DNA from 2 places in the Rhizobium sp. IBUN genome. Region 1 is predicted to be linked to the other one. Evidence: riboswitches for the same ligand, from Rfam matches in the RefSeq annotation. Region 1 holds a riboswitch; the other holds the start of a gene.
The links. Region 1 has a riboswitch for thiamine pyrophosphate ahead of thiB (thiamine ABC transporter substrate binding subunit). Riboswitches for the same ligand answer to the same signal wherever they lie in the genome.
Positions count from the first base shown of each region.

Region 1 (4,618 bases):
CTGCATCTCGATCGCGAACTTAGGATCAACCATGGACGGCAACCTCTCGGCGCACGGGGCCCATCGTACCGGCAATCGTGAGCAGCAGGCAGGCGACGCCAAGGATCAGCGCCAGCCCATCCGCATCGTTCGTCCGATAGCTGCCCATACGGCTATAGACGAGCCATGGCAGGGTGACGAAGCCGTCCGAACCGAACAGCGCAACCGCGCCCAGATCGCCGAGCGACAGCGCCATCGCGAACGAAAATGCCGTAAGCATCGGCTTGAACAGGGCTGGCGTGTCGATGAGGCGCAGCCGCGCCCAACCTGTGACACCGAGACTCGCCGCAAGCTTCTGCGTCCGATGCTCGTGGACGATGAAAGCCGGCTCAAGGACACGCATCACAAAGGGCAGCGACATCAACGCGTTGATGGCGACAATCAGCAGCGGAGCGACAGCACTCACGTCACTGACATTTCTCAAGGCAAGGAACCAACCGGTCGCAAGGACGATTGGCGGCACGAGCAACACCAGCGACGACGCGCCGCCCATGGCGGCAAAAAGAAGCCTCCTGCCGAAGGTCCCTGAACCCCGGAGAAGCGCCGCACGGCGCGCGCTCACCAACGTCATCGAAATCAGCAAAGCGAGAGCCGCCGCGGAGATCGAGATAGCCAGGCTGGTCGCAGCCGATTGCCAGAAGATGGGCTCGCGCAAGAGCTTCATCAGATCGGACCGCAGGCCGGCCAGGACCACAGACATTAGAGGGAACGCTAGAAACAGCGTGGCAAGCAGCAGGACGCCACTATCCGCAAGCCGCGCGCCCGGTAGTCGCCCATCCGGACGCCTGACAGGCTTGCCAACTGTCATCCCTTCGTCCTCGGGAGCGGGGAGAAGCGACAGGGCTCCGAGGATCATTGATGTAAGTACGATCTGAAGCAGGGAAAGCGTAACGGCACGGCCAGGGTCGAAATCGAAGCGCAGGGACTGATAGATGGCAACCTCGACCGTCGTTGCCGCAGGGCCACCACCCAACATCAGCACAAGCGTGAAGCTCGTGGCGCACAGCATGAAAATCAGGCCGGCGATACCGGGGACGACCGAGCGCAGGACCGGCCATTCGATGAAGCGAAAAGTCGAGCCGGAGCGCATGCCCAAGCCACTCGCCATCAGCCAATATTCCGATGGCACACGGTCCAGTGCGGCCAGCATCAGGCGGGCCGCCAGTGGCATGTTGAAGAAGACATGCGCCAGCAGGATCCCCGAGAGCCCATATATGCTGACCGGTTCCGCCAGGCCGAACTTAAGCAGCGCCGAGTTCATGATGCCCTGCCGCCCCCAGATACCGATCAATCCGAGCGCCCCAATCAGAACAGGAAGCCCCATCGGCACGGCCATCAGCCTGATAATCCAGATACGGCCGGGGAAATGCCGTTGACGCGCCAGGGCTTGCGCGACCGGAATGGCAAAAACGATGGAGAGCGCGGTGGAGAGCACGGCCTGCAACAGCGTGAAACGCAATATCCGCAGGATGTACGGTTCAAACACGGTCGCAAGAATCGACGAACCGCCGCTCGAGAGAAGCAAAGCAAGGATCGCAAGGCCGACGAAAGCGATAATGCCGGCGAGGCTCGCGGCCCCGCCCAGCATCGCCCGTCGCATCTCTGCCTTGGTCAAAAGCATCAGTTCATGCTCATGGCAGCCAGCCACTCGTCGATCCAGGCTTTGCGATTCTCGGCAACTTCGTCAGAGCTCATCAGAAAGGTCTTTGATGGCTTCACGAGCTTGCCGAACGCATCCGGCAGCGGTTGCGATGTCGCGGAAACCGGCATCATCCAGTTGTTGGTCGGAATGGTGTCCTGGAAGCCCGGCGTCACCATGAATTTCAGGAAATCGCGCGCAAGTTCCTTGTCAGGCGCATTCTTCAGCAGTCCGGCCACTTCGATCTGTATGTAATGGCCCTCTGAAAATGCAGCGGCCTGGTAGCGGTCCGTATTCTCCGCGACCATGTGATAGGCAGGCGATGTCGTGTAGGAAAGCACCATCGGTACTTCCCCCTTGGTGAACAGCCCATAGGCCTCTGACCAACCGGGCGTTACCGTCAAAACCCGCTTCTTGAGTTTCGCCCAGGCCTCCGGCGCCTTGTCGCCGTAGACGGATTTTACCCACAACAGGAGACCGAGCCCGGGCGTCGAGGTGCGCGGGTCCTCGATGACGATCTTCTGCGAAGGGTCGCCTTCGACTAGGTCCTTCATGCTTTGCGGCGGGTTCTTGATCGTCTGGGTATCGTAGATGACGGCGAAGTGGCCATAGTCGTACGGCACGAATACATCGTCCTTGTAGTCGCCCGGCACCTTGAGCCCGCCGACATCGATACCGCTCGCATCGAACAGGCCGGTCGCCTTCGCTTCCGTGGTCAGGTTCGTATCCAAGCCAAGCACGATATCTGCCTTCGTGCCGGCGCCTTCGAGCTTAAGACGCGACAACAGTGCCACGCCATCCGCCACGCTGACGAAATTGACATTGCAGCCGCAGGTCTTCTCGAACGCTTCCTTGACCTTCGGCCCCGGACCCCATTCGGATATGAAGCTTTCATAAGTGTAGACGGTAAGCGTCTTGTCTGCCGCCTGCGCGCCGGCGCCGGTCAGGGTTGCAGTCGCGATGAAGATCGTGGCAAGCAACGAACGGCTCGGGAATTTGAATTTGAACATGGCACCTCTCCTCTGGTTTGCTTGAAGGGGAAAAGGGCGGTGCCAGATGTCACGCGTCTAATCCCTCCGCCGGTGTTAGCCGGATCAGGTTCCGCGGGTTGGCTTTCAGCCTCTCAGCCGCGTGCCTGATGGCACGGGCACCCCGTTAGAGCGCTTGAGATGTATCGCCACGCTAGGCGTCTTGCAAGGGGCGGCCCTTGGGCCGCCATTGGCATTTACTCGGCGGCTTCGGCACTTGCCGCCGGTCGCACCTCTACCACGCGTGGCAACTGCGTGGGTTTCAGCATCAAGGCAGCACAAAGGCCGATGAGAGCGATCGCGCACGAAGCGATGAAAAGCGGCGTGAACGCATTGGCATAGACGTCGGCGACGGCCTGCCGCACCTGCTCCGGCAACGCCGCGAGCATCTTTGGCGTCAGCTGCTCGATATCGGTCACGCCGGGAATGGAGAGTCCGGTCTTGCCGAGCTGCGAGCCGATGATCGCACCATAAATGGAGATGGCAATCGATGCACCGCCCATGCGTGACAGCGTCACTGATCCCGTTGCGGCGCCGACGTCGCGCGCCGGAGCGGCATTCTGGACGCCGATGACCGGGACCTGCTGTGCTAGGCCGACGCCGAAGCCGTGGAGAGCCATCACCGCCCCGATCACCATGACCGGTGTTCCGACATGAACCTGAGTGAGCAGCACAAACGCGATGGCACTGCAGGTCAGGCTTGCGATCGCGAACGGCTTGTAGCGCCCGGTGATGGAGATGATGCGGCCCGCAGAGAGCGACCCGCAGACGATGCCGCCGGTCAGAAGAATGAAGAAGGCCCCGGCCGCGGACGGCGAAAGGCCGGTCGTCGTCTGCAGGAACAATGCGAAATAATTGACCATGCCGATGCCGATCGCGCCACTCATGATTGACATGATGAGCAGCAGGCTGAATGTCGAATTGCGAAACAGCGACAGGGGAACGATCGGCTCCGCGGCGCGACGCTCGACGAAGATCCAACCGATCGCCGCCGCTACACCGAGCGCCATGATCGCCAGGCTTTGAGGAGCGACAAGCGAGCCGAAAACCTGAGAGCCATCGGCGGCGAGAACGATGCTTGCCGTCGTCAAGGCGAGCAGCAGGGCGCCGGCGTAATCGATCTTCGGACGGCGGTTGGGCTTCCGGTAGGGCAGCATCAAAGCCAGACCGACAAGGACGACGAAACCGATCGGAACATTGACGAGGAAGATCGAGCGCCAGCCGAAAAGATCGCTCATTGCCCCGCCAAGGACGGGTCCGATAGCGCCCGAGGCCATCAGAACGAGGCTGGAATAGCTCTGGTACCGCGCCCGTTCGCGCGGCTCGAAGAGGTCCGCGTTGACGGCGAAGATCGAGACCATGATCCCGCCTCCGCCAAGTCCCTGCAGCACGCGGGCCGCAATCAGCGTGTTCATGGATACCGCCAGTCCGCAGACGGCGGAACCGACCGTGAAGATCATGATCGCGGCCATCATTACATACTTGCGGCCGAAGAGATCACCGAGCTTGCCATAGAGCGGCATCACCGCGCTCACGGCGAGAAGATAGGCGGAGCCGACCCAGCTGAACCGCTCGAGGTGGCCGAACTCGCCGACGATCGTCGGCAAAGCCGTTGCGACGATCTGGTTGTCGAGTGTCGCCATGAACATGGCCGCCATCAGGAAAAGGAAGAGGATGAACCGCCGGCGGTGATCCGTCACAAGCGGCGCCGCGGCAATTTGAGTATCCATGAAGTGTCGTTCCATATTGGGGAGTGCTTATTTATGTGCTATTAGCATATATTTGTCAATGTCACTTGATTGACAATGGCATATTTTCAATTGACGCCTGAGATGCTATGTTTCCGCAATGAACGAGAGCTTGACGAATCTGACCGATACTGACGCCGAGACGCACGAGCCTGACATCCTGC
Region 1 is NZ_AZNV01000001.1:261,107-265,724, reverse strand. Features, by position in the region: gene RHIBUN_RS0101185 (ATP-binding cassette domain-containing protein) at 1-33, opposite strand, end outside; gene thiP (thiamine/thiamine pyrophosphate ABC transporter permease ThiP) at 26-1,660, opposite strand; gene thiB (thiamine ABC transporter substrate binding subunit) at 1,660-2,688, opposite strand; TPP riboswitch at 2,733-2,843, opposite strand; gene RHIBUN_RS0101170 (MDR family MFS transporter) at 2,904-4,436, opposite strand; gene RHIBUN_RS0101165 (MarR family transcriptional regulator) at 4,555-4,618, shown strand, end outside.

Region 2 (4,618 bases), on a different contig from region 1:
GACTCCGCTTGGATGACCGCAGCTGGCAAGAACTGCCGCGACGAGCAAAGGTGCAAGTGTCCGAACAGTACGGGCAGCAATCACGTTCCGGTTCCCTCATTGAAACGCAAGCACCTTACGGTGGCCGGGCTTTGGTGAAGTACTCTCACAGAAACGACGCGAATGTTACGTGCAATTCGCGCTCCATGCCCTAGGGCCACGACGAACGATCCACGACAAGCTCAATTCGGGTCTGAAGCCGTCTACCCATCTCGAGCTACGCCTTCGGCTTCCGCAGCTTCACTGCCACACAATGCTTGTTTTCGGCATCCCAAACGCTGTCGGTCCTGCAGACCGGCTGCTTCGGCGAGCAGGACTTTCCCGCCAAGGTGGATTTCAAACTGCGAGTGCACAGGCACCTCCCTTTTTCCCAACCCCAATTTTCGGGACAACTGACGCAACGCTTCGTCTTCGGATCAACGAACCGGCCGGTCCCACAGGAACAGGTCGAGCGCTTGGCATCCCACGACGCGCCCGCGGCGCACGCGACGCAAGTTTTCCTTCTCGAATCCCAGTTTTTCCCCTCCGGACAAGTTCCACTCTCATTGACCGCATTGCCGGGAGCCTTCGCCGAAGGGTGCTTTTGTGGCTCGATCGCCTGCTGGCCGGGACAAGTCAGCTTCTGATCGCACTGCAGCGAGCAGCCGACCACCCCGCGAGACCGGTTGACCGGCGTGTCTGGATATTCAAAGGGACAGGGCATCTGCTGCGCGCCTGCCGTCCATCCGAACAGCAAGATCAAACCGAAGAGAAGAAGACGACATCCCAACATTTCAGAAGACTAGGCCCCGACATATCATCTGTCCAGCTTGTCACAGGCGCGACCCTGGACCTGCGCACGGGAGTTCGCTTGACCAGCAGCTGGGAGCGGATCCAATGGCCCGGCGTATCGATCAGACCTCATTTCCGTGCCGGAGCCGGAGCCCGATGATGTCGAGGTGGACGCCGCTCGCCTCCTCCAGGGCATTTCCCGGCATCGCCGGGCTCACCCGGCGATGTCCATTTTATGGATGACAGGCGCGCGCTTCTCTGCGAGAAGAAGGCAGTGAGAGACAGGGGCGCCCTCCCAAGGGGCTGAGAAGGACCCTTTGAACCTGAACCGGATAATGCCGGCGGAGGGAGTCGCTCGGGACGTTTCGCCTCCTGCGTCAGTCCCCGCGCCTTTCTCCCCGATCGAAAGGCGCACCATGCAAGATCAGACCTTACCGGGAATACTGCTCAGCGAGTTGCGCGCGCAACCGCCGCTTGTTCACTGCATCACCAACTTCGTTGCCATGAATATCGCAGCCAATGTGCTTCTGGCCGCCGGCGCGTCTCCCGCCATGGTGCATGCGGAAGAAGAGGCTGGCGAGTTTGCGGCGATCGCAGGCGCACTGACAATCAACATCGGCACACTGTCGTCATCCTGGTTGCGCGGCATGGAGGCGGCAGCCCTCGCCGCCAGCCAGTCCGGCAAGCCATGGGTTCTCGATCCGGTTGCCCATTATGCCACCGGCTTCCGCCGGGCGGCCGTTGATCGGCTGCTGGAACTCGGTCCGACGGTCATTCGCGGCAACGCCTCCGAGATTATCGCCCTTGCCGGTGGCGAAAGCCGGGGCCAGGGGGTGGACAGTCGTGACGGGGTCGAACAGGCCGAGGAATCAGCCCGGCTGATTGCGAGGACACACGGTGCGACGGTCGCGGTAACCGGCGTGGTTGATTTCGTCACCGACGGTGAACGAGCTGCCTGGATTGAAGGCGGGTCTGCCTTGATGCCTCAGGTGACCGCACTCGGCTGCGCACTGACCTGCCTCGTCGGAGCATTCACGGCGATCCGGCCTGCCGCGCCGTTCGAGGCAACGGTTGCAGCGCTTGCGACCTTTGCTGTTGCCGGCGAGATGGCAGCCAGCAGGGCTGATGGCCCGGGTTCGTTTTCTCCGGCGTTTCTCGATGCGCTTGCAGCGCTTGACGCCGCGCTTCTCGATCACCATGCGAGGGTGCGTTCCGCATGAGAAACATCGACCTTTCACTCTATCTCGTCCTCGATCCCGGTCTTTGTGCCGGCTTCGGCATGGTGGAGACCGCGCGGGCGGCTGTTGCTGGCGGAGCGACCGTTGTCCAGCTGCGCGACAAGCATGCCGATACACCCCTGATGATCGAAACAGGTCGGGCGCTCAAGGCGGCTTTGTCTGGCACCGGTGCCTTGCTCATCGTCAACGATGACGTCGAGGCTGCCGTCGCAATTGGTGCTGACGGTCTGCACATCGGGCAAGAGGACTTGGATGCGCCAACTGCCCGCGCGCGGATTGGAGACGATATGATCCTTGGCCTCTCCGTTGAGACCGAGGCACTGGCCGCGCGGGTCGATCCGGCAATCGTCGACTACGCGGGTATCGGCCCGGTCTTTGCGACATCGACGAAGGCGGATCACAAGGAGCCGACCGGTTTCGCTGGCCTTGCACGCCTCGTGCGCGTCTGCCCCGTTCCCGCAGTCGCGATCGGCGGGCTGAAGGCGGTTCATGTCGGGGATGCCTTTGCTGCTGGCGCTGACGGTCTTGCCGTCGTCTCTGCGATCTGCGGCACCCGTGACCCTGAGGCGGCGGCTCGTGAGATCGCGGAAAACATCAGAAAGGTTCACCGATGATCCGAAACGTTCTCTCCATTGCCGGATCCGATCCTTCCGGCGGCGCCGGAATCCAGGCGGACCTGAAGGCATTCTCTGCCCGCGGTGTCTACGGCATGGCGGTGCTGACCGCGCTGACGGCACAAAACACACAGGGCGTTTGCGGGGTCCATCTGGTTCCGGCTGCCTTCGTCGCCGACCAGATCAAGGCAGTGTTTGCCGATGTCCGCGTTGATGCAATCAAGATCGGCATGATTGCCAATGCCGAAATTGCCGACGCTGTCGCCGATGCGATCGAACCCCACAAAGGCATTCCGATCGTTCTCGATCCGGTCATGGTCGCCAAGGGCGGGGCTGGCCTCCTCGATCTGTCTGCGATCGACGTCCTCACCCGCCGGCTGCTGCCGCTCGCGACGCTGCTTACTCCCAATCTTCCGGAAGCGGCAGCACTCCTGCATGGACCTTCGGCCGATACCCGCGCGGCCATGGCCGAGCAGGCGCAAAGCCTGCGTGCTCTTGGCCCGGAGGCGGTGCTGGTCAAGGGCGGTCATCTGCCAAGCCAGGAGAGCCCTGATGTCCTGGCGACAGCCGCGGGACTGAGCTGGTTCGAGGGGCTCCGGATACCGACGGCGAACACGCATGGCACCGGCTGTACACTATCGAGCGCGCTTGCCGCTGAGCTCGCGAAGGGGGCGACGCTGCCCGAGGCAGTGGCGGAGGCGAAAAGCTACCTCGCCCATGCCGTCGCGCAGGCGGATACGCTTTCTGTCGGTTCCGGGCACGGGCCGGTTCAGCATTTTCATGAGCTTTGGACGTTGAGAGAGGGACATTCGAGATGACACTGGCGATCAGCGAACAAACCATCATCATCACCGGGGCCGGGCGTGGCCTGGGCGCCGCCATCGCTGCTGCCTTTGCCCGCGAAGGCGCGAAGGTCGCAATCAACTACCGCAACAGCCGCATCGAGGCCGAGGCGCTTGCCGCGTCGTTGGGTGATCGTGCCCGGGCGTTCCAGGCGGATGTCCGCGACAGCGAGGCCGTCAAGCGCATGGTGGCCGAGGTCAAGGATACACTCGGTGCGCCGACGACAGTCGTGCACAACGCCTTGACCGACTTCAGCTTCAACGGAGACGCCCGATCGAAGCTCGATCAATTGACCTGGGGTGAAATGACATCCCAGCTCGATACGGCCGTGAAGGGGGCGTTGAACCTGATCCAGGCCACCCGCCCGGTCATGGCCACTGCAGGTTTTGGGCGGATCATCACGATCGGCACCAATCTCTTCCAGAACCCGGTGGTGCCCTACCATGACTACACGGCTGCCAAGGGTGCGCTTCTGTCCTTGACCCGCACGGCGGCCGCAGAGCTTGGCCCATCAGGCATTACCGTCAACATGGTCTCGGGCGGCTTGCTGCGCGCCACTGAAGCGAGCAGCGCCACACCGGATGCGGTCTTCGATCTGATTGCGGCGAGCACGCCCCTCCGGCAAGTGACGACGCCCGGGGAAATGGCTGACGCGGTCCTGTTTTTCGCAAGCCACTGGGCACGCGCCGTTACCGGGCAGAACCTCATCGTCGATGGCGGGCTCGTCTTCGGCTGAGGCAAAGCCTCCTCAGGACTTGACCGCACCCGCGGTCAAGCCGGCGATGATGTGCTTCTGCGCCAGGAAGAAGACGATGATCGTTGGCATGATTGTCAGCGTGATGAAAGCCAGCACCAGCTGCCAGGCAGTGCCGAACTCGCCGCGATAAACCATGATGCCGAGCGGCCAGGGATACATCGTCTCCGAATTCAGCATGATCAGCGGCAGGATGTAGCTGTTCCAGCTGCCGACAAAGGAGATGATGCTGACCGTTGCGATGATCGGCCGCGAGAGCGGCAGCGAGATGTGCCAGAAAAACCGGATGTAGCCACAGCCGTCGACGATGGCAGCCTGGAACAATTCTTCCGGAAGGTTGCGAAAATAGTTCCTGAACA
Region 2 is NZ_AZNV01000028.1:76,759-81,376, reverse strand. Features, by position in the region: TPP riboswitch at 1,084-1,177, shown strand; gene thiM (hydroxyethylthiazole kinase) at 1,227-2,030, shown strand; gene thiE (thiamine phosphate synthase) at 2,027-2,662, shown strand; gene thiD (bifunctional hydroxymethylpyrimidine kinase/phosphomethylpyrimidine kinase) at 2,659-3,480, shown strand; gene RHIBUN_RS0122860 (3-oxoacyl-ACP reductase) at 3,477-4,241, shown strand; gene RHIBUN_RS0122855 (carbohydrate ABC transporter permease) at 4,254-4,618, opposite strand, start outside.
Region 2: another riboswitch for thiamine pyrophosphate. It lies ahead of thiM (hydroxyethylthiazole kinase); the one in region 1 lies ahead of thiB (thiamine ABC transporter substrate binding subunit).